Linked DNA regions of Tardiphaga sp. vice304. The protein of the gene in region 1 interacts with the protein of each later gene in a pairwise test. Links are inferred from orthologs where the notes say so. Each region holds a gene or a part of one and is shown on either strand. Other genes may lie near its edges. The genes, in order: hflC and ftsH.

Region 1 (8,904 bases):
ATCGCGGTGCGCGGCGAAGGCTTCTTCAAGATCCAGATGACCGACGGCACCTTCACCTATACCCGCGACGGCTCGTTCACCACCGACCAGACCGGCCGCATCGTTACCGCGGCAGGCAATCCGGTGCAGCCGACTATCACGGTACCGGCCGCCTCCTCCGGCATGACGATCAGCGCTTCCGGCCAGGTGTCGGTGACCGTCGCGGGTTCGGCGACGCCGCAGGTGCTCGGCACCATCAGCCTGACGCGCTTCATCAACAAGGCCGGCCTGCAGCCGATCGGCGACAACCTGTTCACCGAAACCCCGGCCTCCGGCGCGCCGCAGGACGGCGTCGCCAATATCGACGGCTTCGGCGACCTGCAGCAGCGCAACCTCGAACAGGCCAACGTCGAAGTCGTCTCGGAAATCTCCGATCTGATCGCCGCGCAGCGCGCCTACGAGATGAACGCCAAGGTGATCAGCGCCGCCGACCAGATGCTGCAATCCACTTCCGCCATGTTCCGCTGAGGCAGATGATCATGACCTTCCGTTCACTCCTGCTCGCGACCACCCTGTTCGCGCTCGGCGCCCATGCGGCGCACAGCCAGAGCCGCGAAGACGTGCTGGCCCAGCCGGTGCTGCGCGCCAACGTCACCGTCGCCGGCGACCTGGTGCGGATCGGCGACGTCATCGACAACGCAGGTCCGGCCGCGGGAATCGCGATCTATCGCGCGCCGGATCTCGGCACGGTCGGCTCGCTGCCGGTGGCCAAGGTGATCGCGGCGCTGCGTGCCCATCAGGTGATCGGCGTCGATACCCGCGACCTCATGGACATCACCGTGACGCGGCTGTCGCGCAGCATCGAGGCCCGCGACATCGAGAACCAGGTGGCGCAGGCGCTGCAGCATCGCAACGGCCTCGGCGACGCCGCCAATCTGACGCTGACCTTCGACCGCGACGTGCAGACGCTGCAGCTCGATGCTGCCTCGTCCGGCGCGCTGGAGGCGGTCTCGACGCGGTTCGATGCACGCTCCGGCCGTTTCGATATCACCTTCTCGATCGGCAGCGACAGCGGTGCCGCCTCCAAGCTGCGCTTCACCGGCACCGCGGTCGAGACCGTCGAGGCCGCCGTGCTGGCGCGCGGCGTCGACAGCAAGGAAGTGCTGAAGGCGTCCGACGTCATCGTCGAGCGCCGTCCGAAATCCGAAGTCGGTATCGATGTCGCCAGCCGCGAGCGCGCGGTCGGCATGCAGGTCCGCCGCCAGTTGCGCGCCGGCCAGGCGCTGCGCATCGCCGATCTCGCCAAACCCGATCTGGTGACGCGCGACCAGGCGGTGACGCTGGTCTACGAATCCGCCGGGCTGTATCTCACCATCCGCGGCAAGGCGATCGAGAACGGCACCGAAGGCGACGTCGTCAGCGTCATCAATCTGCAGTCCAAGCGCACGGTGTCCGGCGTGGTGGTCGGCCGCGGCCAGGTCGCCGTCGCGGTCCCCGGCCCGCGGCTTCCCGCGCCCAGCGAGAAGCTCAACGACAAGATCTCCCAGGCCGCCGCCTCCGTCGCACTCGCTGCCAATGTTTCTGCTGCCACCCGTAACGCCGAGTAAAGTTGATGTTCCAGTATAATCGCGCCGTTCTGCTCGCCACCCTGCTGACCACGACCGTGCTGTTCAGCGGCTGCTCCTCGATCGAGCGGCTGTCGATGATCGGCGAACAGCCGAAACTGACCGCGATCGAGAATCCGGTGGCGCAGCCCGGCTACAAGCCGGTGCAGATGCCGATGCCGCAGCCGGAAGTGGCCTCGTACAATGCCAATTCGCTATGGCGATCGGGCTCGCGCGCCTTCTTCAAGGACCAGCGCGCGCGCCAGATCGGCGACATTCTGACCGTGACGGTGAACTTCACCGACAAGGCCAACATCGCCAACCAGACCCAGCACAGCCGCTCCAGCAAGGAGGATTCCGGGATCACCGATTTCGCCGGCTCCAAGCTGCTGTCGGGCTCGGCCGCCTCGGTGCTGCCGGGCCGGCTGCTCTCGGCCGACGGCACCTCGTCGAGCGACGGCAAGGGCTCGGTAGCACGCCAGGAGAACTTGCAGACCAGCGTCGCGGCCGTGGTCACCCAGCTTTTGCCGAACGGCAATCTGGTGGTCGAGGGCAAGCAGGAGATCCGCGTCAACTACGAGATCCGCGAATTGATCGTTGCCGGCATCGTGCGCCCCGAGGACATCCAGAGCGACAACACCATCGACAGCGCCAAGATCGCGCAGGCCCGCATCGCCTATGGCGGTCGCGGCCAGATCTCCGATGTCCAGCAGCCGCGCTACGGCCAGCAGGTCATGGACGTGCTGCTGCCGTTCTGATCCAGGCTTTCAGAGCTCCCCACTTCATCCAGCGCTCCCACGCCATGAAGTGTCCAACGCGGCCTTCCGTCAGCTCCCCTGACGGAAGGCCGTCGTCGTTTGGGGATGGATACTTCTATCGCTAGGCCGACGTGGCTTCCCCTGCCCCTTGCGGGGAGGGTCGGCCGAACGAGCGATGATGCGAGAGCATCATCGGGAGTGGAGGCCGGGGTGGGGGTGCCGCGGGCGACGGCGCTTGTGGCACCCCCACCCGACCGCGCTTCGCGCGGCCACCCTCCCCGCAAGGGGGAGGGTAAGAACCGCTACTGCACGCTCAGTGCTACAAAGCGCAATTCGCCTTCGCCGTTCGATACCAGCAGCAGCACCGACTTCTTGCCGTCCTTCTTCAAGGCATCGACGCGCTTCTTGACGTCGGCGGGGTTGCTCACCGCTTCCTGCGCGACCTCGACGATGACGTCGCCGGCGTTCAGGCGCTTCTCGGCGGCGTCCGAGCCAGAGTCGACCGAGGTCACGACCACGCCCTTGACGCTGTCCTTGATCTTGAACCTGGCGCGCATCTCCTTGCTGAGTCCGGTGAGATCGAGGCCCAGCGCCTTCTGCGTCGCCGGCTTTTCGGCTTCCGGCATCGACTTCACCGAGGCCGGCTGCGGCTTTTCGCCATCGTCGAGACGGCCGAGCGTGACCTGCTTGATAACTTCTTTACCCTTGCGGATGATCAGCACGTCGACCGCCTTGCCGACCGCGGTGTCGGCGACGATGCGCGAGAGGTCCTTCGGCTCCTTGACGTCCTTGCCGTCGAACTTGACGACGACGTCGCCGGGCTCGATGCCCGCCGGCTTCGCCGGGCCCTTGTCGTCGATGCCGGCAATCAGCGCGCCGCGTGCAGGCTTGATGCTAAGGCTCTCGGCGATCTCGTCGGTGACCTGCTGGATGCGGACGCCAAGCCAGCCGCGGCGCAGCTCGCCGAATTCGCGCAATTGCGCCACCACCTGCGACGCCGTCTTCGACGGCACCGCAAAGCCGATGCCGATCGAGCCGCCGGACGGCGAGATGATCAGCGTGTTGACGCCGATCACGTCGCCGTCGAGGTTGAACAGCGGGCCGCCGGAATTGCCGCGGTTGATCGAGGCGTCGGTCTGGATGTAGCTGTCATAGGGGCCGGAATTGATGTCGCGGTTGCGCGCCGAGACGATGCCGGCGGTGACCGTGCCGCCGAGCGAGAACGGGTTGCCGATCGCGATCACCCATTCGCCGAGACGAACCTTTTCGGAATCGCCGAACTTCACCGCGGTGACCGGCTTCACCGGGGTGAATTTGAGCACCGCCAGATCGGTCTTCTTGTCGACGCCGACCAGCGTCGCCTTGATCTTGGTGCCGTCATTCATGATGACGTTGATCTCGTCGGCGTCCGCAATGACGTGATTGTTGGTGACCACGACGCCGGAGGTGTCGACGATGAAGCCGGAGCCCAGCGAATTGGTCTTGCGCGGCTGCAGGCCGCCATTCTTGTCGCCGCCCGGCCCGCCGCGGCGGTTCTTGAAGAAGTCGTCGAAGAATTCCTCGAACGGCGATCCCGGCGGCAGTTGGGGCATCGCCCCGCGCGGGGTGTCACTGTTCTTGCTGTCGCCGCTCTTGTTGTTGGCTTCGACGGTCTGCGTGGTCGAGATGTTGACGACCGCGTCGATCACCTTTTCGGCGACGTCGGCGATGCCGTCCGGCCCCCGGGCGACGGCCGGTGCCGAGAAGGCGGCGACGGCGGTGCCGAGGCAGAGCGCCGTGAGCCACGGGCGCAGGCGGAGGCTCAAGGCGGGGGGCGCGATGGACATGGGACGAACGTCTCCTGAAGGATTCCGCGATTTGGCAGCCAGACTGCGCCCGAACATGGCTTTCGCGCAAGCGCAGGGACACGACGGCCCACCATCAACACCGCGGATTGCGGCGGAAAGCCGGCGCCTCAACGCACGGACCGCTATTCGGATTCACTATTTGCAGGATGACGGTATTGGAGGGGCGCCCGGGTCTAGCTGCGTACCAGCCAGATCAGGGCCAGCCCGCCGATCGCCGAGCCGATGCCGGCGATCCGCAGGATATTGTCGGGCGTCGCCAGCGCACTCTTCATCGCGCGACGCATCCAGCCGGGAAAAGCCAGGAACAGGATGCCTTCCAGCACGAACAGGATACCGATGCCGATGAGGAAGTCGGCGAACGCTATGGACCTCATCCGACTTCAACTCCCGAAACGTTCGCACCCTGAGCGCTTTTATGAAAATGGGGCGCGCCTTCGAAGAAGGCGCGCCCCATCCATAGATCAGAGCGGCAGCGAACGCAAAGTTGCCGCTGCCGCTTGACAGCCTAGTCTCTTACGGCCGCGCCGCCGCCGGCTTGCCGGCCGGATTGGCGAAGAAGCGGAAGAACTCCGAATCCGGCCGCAGCAGGAAGCGGGTGTCGTTGCTCTTCAACCCGTTCTCGTAGGCCGTCATGGAGCGGTAGAAGGCGAAGAACTCCGCATCCTTGCCGTAGGCCTCCGCGAACAGCCGGTTGCGCTCGCCGTCACCGGTACCGCGAACCTGCTCAGCCGTGGAGTTGGCATCGGCGATGATCACGGTGGCTTCGCGATCGGCCTTGGAACGGATTTCCTGCGCCTTCTGGCCGCCCTGCGCGCGGAACTCGGCCGCCTCGCGCTGACGCTCGGTCTGCATCCGCTGATAGACCGCCTGACTGTTCGACTCCGGCAGGTCGGCGCGGCGAATGCGGACATCGACCACCGAGATGCCGTAGCCGTCGGCCTCCTTGTCGAGCTGGTCGCGGATCCGGTTCATCAAGCCTTCGCGTTCGTCACGCACCACCTGAATGAACGTCACCTCGCCGAGCACACGACGCAGCGACGCGTTGAGCAGCGTGGTGAGCTGGATATTGGCAGCCTGGATCGAACCGATGCTCTGGTAGAAGCGCAGCGCGTTCTTGATGCGGTAGCGCGCGAACGCATCCACCACGAGACGCTTCTGGTCCGACGCGATCACTTCCTGCGCCGGATTTTCCAGATCGAGGATGCGCTTGTCGATCGAGATCACGGTGTCGATGAACGGCACCTTGAAGTTCAGACCGGGTTCGGTGACCACGCGGACCGGCTCACCGAGCCGGACCACCAGCACCTGTTCGGTCTGGCGCACCGTGAAGATCGAGCTGTAGCCGATGACAATCACGGCGAATAGCACGATCAGTGCGACGATACCTGAAATTCCGGTCTTCATCGGGTGCTCCCGCTCTGCTGTTGCGGCTGGCCAGATGTCGCCGGGGCCTGTCGCCGCGGCGACAGTTCGTTCAGGGGAAGAAAGGGCACGACGCCCTGCGCATTGGCGCCGCCGTCATAGACCAGCTTCTCGGCGCCGCCGAGAATCCGCTCCATGGTTTCCAGATAGATGCGCTGGCGGGTGACGTCCGGCGCCTTCTTGTATTCGTCGTAGACGCTCAGGAAGCGCGCGCTCTGGCCTTTGGCCTCGGCAATCGCCTGTTCCTTGTAACCTTCGGCAACCTGCAGGATCTGCGCCGCCCGGCCACGCGAATCGGGAACGACGCGGTTGGCATAGGTCTGGGCTTCGTTCTGCAGACGCTCGAGATCGGCGCGCGCCGCCTGGACGTCACGAAACGCATCGATGACCTGCGACGGCGGATCGACCTTCTGCATCTGCACCTGCTGCACCAGGATGCCGGCGCCGTAGCCGTCCAGCGTCTTCTGCATCAGTTCCTGCACGCCGGCTTCGGTGGTGGTGCGGGCGCCGGTCAGGATCGGCTGGATGTTGGCGCGGCCGACCACTTCGCGCATCGCGCTTTCGGCCACGGCCTTCACGGTGCCTTCCGGGTTCTGGATGTTGAACAAGAAGTTGCCGACGCCGTCCGGCTTGATGCGCCACAACACGGTAAAATCGACATCGACGATGTTTTCGTCGCCGGTCAGCATCAGGCTCTCTTCCGGCACGTCGCGCATGGTGCGGCCGCGACGCGTAGGATCGTCGATCAGCGACATGCCGATGCTCAGGGTCGAGACGCGCAGCGCCTTGGGCAACAGCACGGTCTCGATCGGATAGGGCAGATGGTAGTTCAGGCCGGGTTGCACGGTGCGGACATGCTTGCCGAAGCGCAGCACCACGCCGAGTTCTTCGGACTGCACGCGGAAGAAGCCGGACAGGCCCCAGATCGCCAAAGCGGCAGCGAGCACCAGGGCGATGCCCATACCGCTGACGAAGCCGCCGGGCAGCATCGACTGCAGCCGGTCCTGGCCGCGGCGCAGCAGGTCCTCGAGGTCAGGCGGTCTCGGACCCGCCGATTGCGGACCGGATCCCCATGGCCCCTTGGGACCAGAGCTCCACGGGCCTCCGCCTTGATTCTTCCACGGCATCAACAATCTCCTCTGCGCGAACCGGAAACCGGCCTCGCCACATCTGGATGGCTTTATAGGGGACAGGCCGGGTCGTTACAACGCGGCTGCTGGCCCACAGGAACTAAGCGCGAAGTCCTCAAAGTCAATGTTAATAGGGGTTATCGCGGTTAACGCGGGTCACGCCGACGATATGTCACATAGGAGAAATCGACGCTGTCCTCGCCTGCGGCAGGATGGCGGACACGGGCGGCCTCCTCCCAGATCGAGACATCGATCGGCGCGAAATAGGCATCTCCCGCGGGTTTGGCGTGCACCTCGGTGATTTCGAGCCGGTCGGCGGCGTCCATCCATTGCGCATAGATCTCGGCGCCGCCGATCACGGCGATCTCCGTGGCCGAACGCCGCAGCGCGTCGCCGGTGGCGAGCTCGCGCGCCGCGGTGAACGACGTGGTGACCACCGCGCCCGGCGCCTGGTAGTCTGGATTGCGGGTAACGACGATATTGGTCCGCCCCGGCAGCGGCCGGCGCGGCAATGATTCAAAGGTCTTGCGGCCCATCACGATCGGCTTGCCCATGGTCATCGCCTTCAGGCGCTGCATGTCGGACTTCAACCGCCACGGGATCGCATTGCCCTGCCCGATCACGCCGTTGTCGGCGACGGCGACGATGAGGGTGACGTTCATGACGCCTGCCCCCGCAGAGCCAGCTCCCGGAGCGCGTCACCGCTCAGTTTGCACGCCGTCCACTCATCCATCATTTTGGCCCCCATCGACATGTAGAATGCGATCGACGGCGCATTCCAGTTCAGCACCGACCATTCGAACTGCGTCCAGCCGTTGTCGATGCAGCGCTGCGCGAGCTTGACCATCATCGCTTTGCCGATGCCATGGCCACGATGCGCCGGTCGCACGAACAGATCCTCGAGGTGGATGCCGTGCCGTCCCCGAAACGAAGAGAAATTCAGGAACCAGAGCGTGAACCCGATCGGTTCGCCATCCCATTCGGCGATGTCGCAATAGACCTGCGGCTGCGGGCCGAACAGCGCCGCGACGACGGTAGCCTCGGTGGCATCGACCAGGTGCGACAGTTTTTGATACTCCGCCAGTTCGCACATGAAGCTGAAAACAAGCGCGCTGTCATGGTTCGTGGCCGCACGGATGTTCAGGCTCACACCGCCACCTCGGCCTTGATATGCGGATGCGGATCGTAGCCCTGCAGCGTGAAATCCTCATAGCGGAAGGCGAAGATGTCCTTCACCTCCGGATTGATCGTCATCACCGGCAGCGGTCGCGTCTGCCGGGTCAGTTGCAGTCGCGCCTGCTCCAGATGGTTGGAATACAGATGCGCGTCACCGAGCGTGTGGATGAAGTCGCCGGGCTTGAGACCCGTCACCTGCGCCACCATCATCGTCAGCAGCGCATAGGACGCGATGTTGAACGGCACGCCGAGAAACACATCCGCCGAGCGCTGGTACAGCTGGCACGACAGTTTGCCGTTCGCGACATAGAACTGGAACAGGCAGTGACACGGCGGCAGCGCCATCTTGTCGACGTCGGCGGGATTCCACGCCGTCACGATCAGCCGGCGGGAGTCCGGATTGCGCTTGATCATCTCGACCACATTGGCGATCTGGTCGATCGCGCGGCCGTCGGCGGCCGGCCAGGAGCGCCACTGCGAGCCATAGACCGGGCCAAGATCGCCATTGGCGTCCGCCCATTCGTCCCAGATCGAGACGCCATTGTCCTTGAGATATTTGATGTTGGTGTCGCCGGCGAGAAACCACAACAGCTCGTGGATGATTGCCTTCAGCGGCAGCCGCTTGGTGGTCAGCATCGGGAAGCCGGCCGCCAGGTTGAAGCGGGTCTGGTGGCCGAACACCGACAGCGTGCCGGTGCCGGTGCGGTCGTGTTTCTCGGCGCCGTCACTGAGGATGCGTTCGAGCAGGTCGTGATACTGGTTCATGGTCGCTTCTGCAGGCTGCGGGGTATCGAACCTAGCCCCCGGACCGGCCCGACGACATGTCGATTCCCGCTTATACCCGAAAAAACAGCGCGCCTGCGAACCCATGAAAAAAGGGCCGGACGTGTGTCCGGCCCCCTGAAAACGCTCGATATTCGAGCGGGTTACATCGCCGGCTTGAGCACGGCCGACCAGCGGGCCACTTCGGCCTTGACCAGTTCGGCTA
Region 2 (8,868 bases), 2.5 Mb from region 1 along the record:
TAGAGTTAGCTTTCGGGCGCGAAACGGCTCGCCAGCGCCCGGCCCTGCCATAATCCGCAACGCCGTGCGATCAGCGCCGCCACGATCAGCGTCGCGAAAAAGCCGGTCGGCGCGCCGACCGCGGGAAACGCGATCAGCAGTACCGCCGCAACGCCGAGCCCCGGCAGTTCATAGCGCGCAAACCCCTCGGCCAGTCCGACGCGGACGATGAATCCGGCTGCGATCGCCAGCACCATCACGTCGTACAGAAACAGATACGGCGTCACCAGCAGCGTGCCGGTGGCCAGCGCCGCGGCCTTCCATTCGTAACGCACGCGGCTGCGCCACAGCACCACCAGCAGCCCGGCAACCGCCGCGTTCATGATCCACTGGAACGTCCAACCGAGCGCCTCGCTGCCGCCGAAGTAGCGTACCAGGGCAAAAATGCTCTGCAACTTGCCCCAAGGCGCAAGGCCATCGGTGAGGAAGGCCTGCGAGAACATCGGCATCCAGTGGAAGAAGGCTTGCCAGCTCTCGGTGCCATAAGCGAGCCACGACACGCCGGCCAGCAGCACCGTGGTCACGCCGGCCGCGACGAACACCCGCCACTGCATCGCGGCAATCAGCACCAGCGGAAACAGCAGGCCATATTGAGGCTTGTAGCTCAACAGCCCGAGGCAGATGCCGGCCCATACCGGCCGGCTCGGCAGCAGCAGCAACACGCCGCCAATCAGCGAGGCGGTGAGAAAGCCGTTCTGCCCGACCAGCGTATTGGTCAGCACCACCGGGAAGGCCGCCGCCAGCAGCCACCCGAACGGCCGCCCGACGATGGCGCGCATCACCACGAGATAAGGCAGGAAGCTGACCGCGGCCCAACCGGCAAACGCCAGCCGGTAGGGCAGCCGCGCCAGCTGTTCGGCAATCATCAGGAACGGCGGTGGATAGTGCCAGGCGAAGTTGCCGGGATAGTCTTGCCCGAGTACGCCGAGCTGGAGCTGCTTCTGGATCGCCCAGTCCCACGCTTGCGCCGGATGGCCGTCGAGCGCGAGCTTGCCGGCCGACCAGACGTTGATGAAGTCGGTCGGCAGGTTGAAGCGGCTGTCGTCGAAGATCCAGCCGCGGCCATAGAACGCCGCGAAGAACGCCGCATGCAGCACCGCCAGCAGAAAGCAGACATTGACGAGCGGCTTGGGAAGCGCCGTGTCGTTAGGTACCGGAGCCAGAACTTCTGCCGTCATCGGCCATTCCCCATACGCTTGCGCGCCGAGCATGCCATTACCGGCGTTGAGGAAGATTTAAATGCCAGGCCAGATAGCCGAAATGGGTGAAGCGGGTCTGGGCGAGGGCTTCATCGACGGCGAGGTCTGTGGCGTCATGCTTGGCTGAACGGCGCATCCTCGCTACGTTGCAGGCAGCGCGCGGCATAGGCCCGCATTTCCCGCAGACGTACAAAGGTTTTGCGTCATTATGACAGTTCCGTTCGCCGACATCGCGTGGCCCGATAAGTCACGCTATTGGCTTACTTCTGCACGCGTGCCTGCGTGTCTTTTAGCCGATCGAAGCCTGCCTGGATTTTACGATACCGAAGGCGTCGCGCGCGCCGATCTCCTGATCGAAGACGGCAAGATCGCGCGCATCGTTGCGGCCGGTGTGGCGGATACGGATGGCGCCCGCGTCGATCTCGGCGGTCGGCAGGTGTGGCCGACCCTGATCGACATGCATACGCATCTCGACAAGGGCCATTCGGTCGAACGCAGCCCCAACATCGACGGCACCTTCAACAATGCGCGGCTCGGCGCCACCGCCGACCGGCCGAACTGGACGGTGGCGGATTTGCGCCGCCGCATCGACTTCGGGCTGCGCTGCGCAGAAGCGCATGGCGTGTCCGCGATCCGGACCCATCTCGACACCTATCCCGACAGCGCCGAGCGAAGCTGGACGGTGCTGCGCGAGATGCGGAGCGAGTGGGCCGGCCGGGTCGACCTGCAGATGGTGTCGCTGTGCCCGCTGGAAACGCTGATGGACGGCTTCGGCGACCGGATTGCGGCGATTGTCAGCGAATCCGGCGGGCTGATCGGCGGCGTCACGCGACCGGCGGTTGGCAGCCATGGCGCACCGGGCGCCGACATCGAGGCGCAGCTCGACCGGCTGTTCGCGCTGGCCATCCGGCACGACCTCGACATCGACCTGCACGTCGACGAGACCGGCGACCGGACGGCAGCCTCGCTGCCTCATATCGCCCGCGCGGCGCTGCGACACGGTTACAAGGGCCGCGTGGTGTGCGGGCATTGCTGCAGCCTCGCCTTGCAGGACGACAGCGAGATCGACCGCACGCTCGACCTGCTGGCGGCGGCGGAGATTGCGATCGTCACGCTGCCGACGGTGAACATGTATCTGCAGGGCCGCCAGCCCGGGCGCACGCCGCGCTGGCGCGGCGTCACCGTGGTGCACGAGATGCTGGCGCGCGGCATCCGCGTCGCCGCCGCCGGCGACAATTGCCGCGACAGTTTCTACGCCTATGGCGACCATGACATGGTCGATACGTTTCGGCAGGCGGTGCGTATCCTGCATGTCGATCATCCGCTGGCGCAGGCGCCCTCGCTGGTCGGCGCGATGCCCTCGGCCATCACCGGATTCGGCAACCACGGGCAGATCGCAGAAGGCGCCGCGGCACGGCTGATCGTGTTCAACGCGCGGACCATCAACGAGATCGTCAGCCGCCCGCAGGCCGACCGCGTGGTGCCCGCCCACGGGCGGCGGCTGACGGCGGCGGCGCCGGATTATTCCGAGCTATGGCCTTACGACGAGACCGCGCGAAGCACGATTCCGCGCGGCTGAACAGGACGTCGGGCGCGCTTCTCGTCTTCTGCCAGCGCGCGCCACGTACCCGGCGGGCCATGCCCACAAAAAACGCGGCCTTGCGGCCGCGTTTTGCAATCGTCGATGCGTCGAACTTACGCCTGCGGCTGCGGCTCCAGGCCGGCGTCGGGGCGCGGACGCGGCTTGCCGGCGGGCGGCACCGCGGAGGTGCGCGGGCCAGTCGGCTCGAGCACGGATTCGCGGTTCGGCTTCTTGCCGTTCAAGAGATCGGTGATCTCGTCGCCCGACAGCGTCTCGAACTCGAGCAGGCCCTTGGCGAGGGCTTCGAGGTCGGCGCGCTTCTCGGTCAGGATCTTGGTGGCCTCGTTGTAGCCCTCCTCGACCAGACGGCGGATTTCGCTGTCGATCTTCTGCACGGTGGCTTCCGACGCGTTCTGGGTGCGCGACACCGACATCCCCAGGAACACTTCATCCTGGTTCTCGCCATACGACACGGTGCCGAGTTCTTCCGACAGGCCCCAGCGCGTCACCATCATGCGGGCCAGGCGCGTGGCCTGCTCGATATCGGAGGACGCACCCGAGGTGACCTTGTTGCGGCCGAAGATTAGCTCTTCGGCGACGCGGCCGCCCATCATGATGGCGAGGCGCGAGGTCATCTGCTCCAGCGACATCGACAGCTTGTCGCGTTCCGGCAGCTGCATCACCATGCCCAGCGCACGGCCGCGCGGGATGATGGTCGCCTTGTGGATCGGGTCGGTGGCGATGACGTTGAGGCCGACGATGGCGTGACCGCCCTCGTGATAGGCCGTCAGCATCTTCTCTTCCTCGGTCATGACCAGCGACTTGCGCTCGGCGCCCATCATCACCTTGTCCTTGGCCTCTTCGAACTCGCTCTGCGTCACCATGCGCTTGTTGCGGCGCGCGGCGGTCAGAGCGGCTTCGTTGACCAGGTTCATCAGGTCGGCGCCGGAGAAGCCCGGGGTGCCGCGTGCGATGGTCTTGAGGTTGATATCCGGCGCCAGCGGCACCTTGCGGACGTGAACCTTGAGGATCTGCTCGCGGCCGACGACATCCGGATTCGGCACCACGACCTGGCGGTCGAAGCGGCCGGGACGCAGCAGAGCGGGATCCAGCACGTCCGGACGGTTGGTCGCGGCGATCAGGATCACGCCTTCATTGGCCTCGAAGCCGTCCATCTCGACCAGCAACTGGTTGAGGGTCTGCTCGCGCTCGTCATTGCCGCCGCCGAGACCGGCGCCACGATGACGACCGACCGCGTCGATTTCGTCGATGAAGATGATGCAAGGCGCGTTCTTCTTGGCCTGCTCGAACATGTCGCGGACGCGGGAGGCGCCGACGCCGACGAACATTTCAACGAAGTCGGAACCCGAGATGGTGAAGAACGGCACGTTGGCTTCGCCGGCGACCGCACGCGCGATCAGCGTCTTGCCGGTACCGGGAGGGCCGACCAACAGCACGCCGCGCGGAATGCGACCGCCGAGGCGCTGATACTTGCCGGGGTCGCGCAGGAATTCGACGATCTCCTGCAGGTCTTGCTTGGCTTCATCGACACCGGCGACGTCTTCAAATGTGACGCGGCCATGGGCCTCCGTCAGCATCTTGGCGCGCGACTTTCCAAAACCCATCGCCTTGCCGGCGCCGCCCTGCATCTGACGGGACAGGAAGATCCACACGCCGATCAGCGCGATGAACGGCAGCCAGGAGACCAGCAGCGAGACGAACCACGGCACGTTGTCGCCGGGCGGCTTGGCGGTGATCGAGACCTTGCCGTCATACAGGCGCTTCACCAGCGTCGGGTCGGAAGGCGCGTAGGTCTGGAAGCTGGAACCGTTGGTGAAGGTGCCGTGAATCTCCGGCCCCTGGATCACGACGTCGCGGACCTTGTTCTGATCGACCTCGCTCAACAGTTGCGAGAACGAGATGTCCTGCGAGGCGGCGCGTTGTCCCGGATTTTGGAACAGCGTGAACAGCGCCAGCAACAACAAAACGATAATGACCCAGAGGGCGAAATTGCGCAGGTTCGCGTTCATCGATCTTCCTTCGTCGCCGCGCGGATCGCGGCCGTATTCCCTTGGGTCGCCTCAAGGGAATTACCCTGGGTCGGTTGGATACAATCTAGGTGCGACAGAGCGCGCTGCCAAGGGAACCAGACTGGACTATTTAACGCATGTAGCCCGGCATCCGGTTTAAATCATGGCGGTCACGCCGCCGTGGTTAAGCCATTGGCCGGCCGGGCCGTTGCTTTGGATCAATCCCGGCGCCGGCGCCGCGGCGCGGGATCGATTCGCAGCCGGTCGTGGGAGAGCGTAATCAACGCACCAGCCAGCGTTTGCTTCAACCGGATACCTTTGTTTGCCGCCAGCATGGCCCGATCGATCGCGGCCAGCAGCGCCTCGGCCTGCCCGAGGCCGGCCGGGCCCTCATGTCCGACCCGGCCGATCATCCGCAGCAGCAGGCGAAGACGGACTTCCTCGGTCAGACCAGCGAAGCCGCAGGCGTCGATGCCGGGCCGGGCGGCACCGCTTCTCAGCGCCAGGAATTGTTCGGCGCCGTCGACCAGCCCTTCCAGCGCGACATTGGCGCGGGCCAGCCGCGTCGCCAGCCGCGCCAGATTGCGCGAATCAAAACCCTCGGCGGCGAGCTTCGGCATCAGCGCGCGCCAGCGCGGCCGGGTGAAGTGCGGATCCTGGTTGGTCGGGTCCTCGGCAAATCCGACCTTCGCCTTCGCCAGCGTCGCGATCAGCCGGGCCTTGGGCACGCCCAGAAACGGGCGCGCCAGCACCACGCCGTCGAGCCGCGTTTGCCGCGCCATCGCCGCAAGTCCGGCCAGTCCGCTGCCGCGCGCCATCCGCATCAGCAGGGTTTCGGCCTGGTCGTCGCGGGTGTGCGCGGTCAGGATATGCGTTGCCTTGTGCCGTTTGGCGGCCCTGGCCAGCAATCGGTAGCGGGCCTCGCGGGCCGCGGCGGGCAGTCCGGCCGACGGCTTGGCGCCGGTCCAGCGCAAGGTGCGATGCGGGATATCGAGCGACGCCGCCAGTCTCCTGACGTCGCGGGCCTCACGCGCCGCTTCAGGCCGCAGACCATGGTCGAGCGTGACCGCCAGCAGCGCCGGCCCGCGTTTCAACGCGCGTCGCCAGCGCGCAGCCAGCCACAGCAGCGCGACCGAATCCGGTCCGCCGGACACGGCCAGGATCAGTGCCGGAGCGGATTGCCAGTCGGCGAATAGCTGCTTCGCTTCGCGGGCCGGGATGGGCGATGAGTCGTCGTCTCGCATCGGAAGGCCATGTTGTGTCACCTCTCCCCGTTGGGGGGAGGTCGGATTGCATAGCAATCCGGGTGAGGGGGCTAAGCGCCACCGATAGGCCGGTGCCCCCTCACCCCAGCCCTCTCCCCCCGCGCGAAGCGAAGCTTCGCTAGAGGGGAGAGGGAGCGCACCGCCAGTGCGTCGCGGCAGCTCAAATGCAAGAATCAAACCCTAGCACTTAACGCGCTTCTGCTCGCGGTCTACCGCGGTCTTCACGCTGCCTGAGGCGCGCGGATATTTCCGCAGCACTTCGCCGAAGGCGGCGCAGGCCGCCTCTTTTTCCTTCAGCGCCGCCAGCGACTGCCCGAGCCGCAGCAGCGCGTCCGGCGCCTTGGCCGACGTATCGAACTTGGTGGTGACCCCCAAAAAAGCCTCGGCGGCGTCGCGATACTTCTGGCGCTGGAAGAAGCTTTCGCCGAGCCAATATTGCGAATCCGCGAGCTGCGGGTCGGTCGGATATTTCTGCGCGAAGTTGCGCATGGTCTCTTCGGCCAGCGCGTAATCACGACGCTGCATGTAGCCGATGCCGAGATCGAATTCGTCCTTGGGCGTGCTGCCGGGCGGCAGCGTCGTGAGGCCCGCGCCGGCTGCGGCCGGCGCGGCATTGTCGAGCGGCAGAGGCTCCCCTGCCCCGCGGGCGTTGGGCATCGCCGCCGGCGCGGTGGACGGTATCGGCTGCCCGCCGCCGCCCAACGCGCGCGGCACGCCCGGCGCATTCGGATTGGCATTGGGATCGAAGGCATCGTTGCGCCGTCCGCCGCGCTGCGGCGGCGCGGGGTCTTGCACGACCGGCGCGGCGGCAGCGACCGGCGGCTGCGGATCATAGACCTGCGGCTGCAGCGGCTGCTGGCGCGCCGGCGCGGCCTGCACAGGCGCGGCCTGCACGGGGGCTGCGGCGACGTTGGGACGCGCGCCCGCCGGCGGCGCGCCGGCCTGCAACTGGCGCAACTGCTCCTCGAGCTGGCGGTTGCGGAACTGGAGCTCTTCGTTCTGCCCGGTGAGTTTCCGCAGCTGGCTCTGCAGCCGCTCGATCTGCATCCCCTGATCGGCATCGTCGTCGCCCGACTGCTGGCTGTAGTCCGGCTGACGCGGCGCCGGTTGACCGAACAACTGCGCGGACACAGGCGAAGCGGTCACGAGTACAAGGGAGAAGAACGCAGCGCCGGCGAACCAATGAGATCTGGATGACATGTGTGCCTGAGAATGATTGGTTTCACGCCCCATCGGCGCGCATCACGATGAGAATTTCACTACGCCGAAAATGTGTCTTCCGACAGCGGCAAAGCCGCCGCATCAAACAAAAACGGCGCCTGCCGCATGGCAGACGCCGTTCGCTGTTATCGAGGCTCTGGCTCAGGCGCCGGCGTTCAGCACGGTAACGGCGCGGCGGTTCTGCGACCAGCACGAGATGTCGTTGCAGACCGCGACCGGGCGTTCCTTGCCGTAGGAGATGGTCCGCATCCGGCTGGCATCGATGCCGCGCGAGGCCAGGAAGGTCCGGACCGACTGGGCACGGCGGGCGCCGAGCGCGATGTTGTACTCGCGGGTGCCGCGTTCATCCGCATGGCCCTCGATCGTGAAGGCGTAGCGGTTATACTGCTGCAGCCACTGCGCCTGCTTCTCCAGCGTGGCGATCGCCTGCGGCGACAGCTCGGTCTGATCGCTCTCGAAGAACACGCGGTCGCCGACATTGACCACGAAGTCCTGCTGGCTGCCCGGCGACGCTGCATTGGCCATGCCGCCGGCGCCATCGCCGCCCAGCGGATTCTTGTTGGCGCAAGCGCCCATCGAAAGCGCCACGGCAAGTACCGCAGCCAGTTTTAATCCCTGGAGGATTCGCATCTGAGGTTTCATTTCGGAGCCTCCACGCTCGCGCTTTGTCCAACTGTGTTTGGTCTACAGGGCGTTGGTTAAGCGAACGTTCCGTCAACCTTGATGGAGTGTTGCCAAAACCCATCAAAAGCCACACGTCCCCGAAAAGCCACCTGATGGTTAATGGGGTGTAAATGTGGCGCGATGGTGAACGATGCCCAGCCGGCGCGGCGCCCCGGGTGCCCGCAGGGCGGCTGACCGCAGGCGGGCGACCTCAGCCGGTCCGAACGGAACACGCCGCAGCCGGATCGACCGGGAACTCGGGGCCGCCGAGCGCCGGCGAGGCATGCAGGCCGTTGCGTTCGAACAGCATCCGCCGCTCGAAGAAGCTGGAGCGGAAGTACGGATAGCGCGCAAACACCTTCTCGCGCAGCGCCGGAAAGTTGACCGCCATCAGACCCAGCGGCTTGGTCAGCGTCGGATAGGGACGCGGCGGGCACAGCGGCTCGTGCAAAAAGACCCGGCGATAGAACGCCTGGTGCTCGGCGCGCGCGGTGGCGGTACCAAGGTCGGCATTGAAGTACGAACAAGCAACGTAAGCCAGCCGCAGCGTCATGTAGGGCAGATGCGGCAGCTTCAGCGTCGGCTCGGCCACGAAGCGGTTCGGATCGACGATGGTCTTGCCGAGCGCCAGTTCCGGCTTCAGAATGTCCGCAAAGGCCTCGACGGCCGGCGAGTCCGGATAGTCCGGGGTCGCGACGCTGATCCGCAACGAGCTGGCCAGCTGGCCATCGACGAACACGCCGAAGGTCCAGGAATTCGGCGCTCCATCGAAGCGATCCGCCAGTCGGCGGTCGTCCCGCGGTTCGATGGCGCCCTCATGAAGATAGGCACGGTAGCGCAACCGATAGATCGCTTCCTTTTCGGCTTCG

Evidence for each region.
Region 2: the proteins of hflC (region 1) and ftsH interact in binary tests that used the Escherichia coli proteins (3 or more experiments, as listed by UniProt). The link is inferred for Tardiphaga sp. vice304 from one-to-one orthologs.

What each region holds. Positions count from the first base shown.
Region 1 is NZ_CP041402.1:2,277,385-2,286,288, reverse strand. Bases 3,648-6,646 are described here. They hold hflC (protease modulator HflC), read right to left. Parts: upstream 5,593-6,646; coding sequence 4,702-5,592; downstream 3,648-4,701. Other genes in these bases: hflK (FtsH protease activity modulator HflK), read right to left, coding at 5,589-6,646; FNL56_RS10835 (DUF2065 domain-containing protein), read right to left, coding at 4,362-4,562; FNL56_RS10840 (Do family serine endopeptidase), read right to left, coding at 3,648-4,167. Also shown: flagellar basal-body rod protein FlgG, read left to right, coding at 1-507; flagellar basal body P-ring formation chaperone FlgA, read left to right, coding at 519-1,586; flagellar basal body L-ring protein FlgH, read left to right, coding at 1,592-2,341; more of FNL56_RS10840, read right to left, coding at 2,644-3,647; more of hflK, read right to left, coding at 6,647-6,737; FNL56_RS10820 (dihydrofolate reductase), read right to left, coding at 6,887-7,402; FNL56_RS10815 (GNAT family N-acetyltransferase), read right to left, coding at 7,399-7,890; FNL56_RS10810 (thymidylate synthase), read right to left, coding at 7,887-8,681; FNL56_RS10805 (tripartite tricarboxylate transporter substrate-binding protein), read right to left, coding at 8,843-8,904.
Region 2 is NZ_CP041402.1:4,747,510-4,756,377, forward strand. What follows is about bases 2,393-5,355. They hold ftsH (ATP-dependent zinc metalloprotease FtsH), read right to left. Parts: upstream 4,851-5,355; coding sequence 2,934-4,850; downstream 2,393-2,933. Other genes in these bases: FNL56_RS22660 (cytosine deaminase), read left to right, coding at 2,393-2,817; tilS (tRNA lysidine(34) synthetase TilS), read right to left, coding at 5,069-5,355. Outside these bases: FNL56_RS22650 (response regulator transcription factor), read left to right, coding at 1-3; FNL56_RS22655 (glycosyltransferase family 87 protein), read right to left, coding at 6-1,217; more of FNL56_RS22660, read left to right, coding at 1,447-2,392; more of tilS, read right to left, coding at 5,356-6,094; tol-pal system protein YbgF, read right to left, coding at 6,296-7,315; peptidoglycan-associated lipoprotein Pal, read right to left, coding at 7,478-7,978; FNL56_RS22685 (N-acyl amino acid synthase FeeM domain-containing protein), read right to left, coding at 8,211-8,868. UniProt on the Escherichia coli protein: Acts as a processive, ATP-dependent zinc metallopeptidase for both cytoplasmic and membrane proteins. Plays a role in the quality control of integral membrane proteins.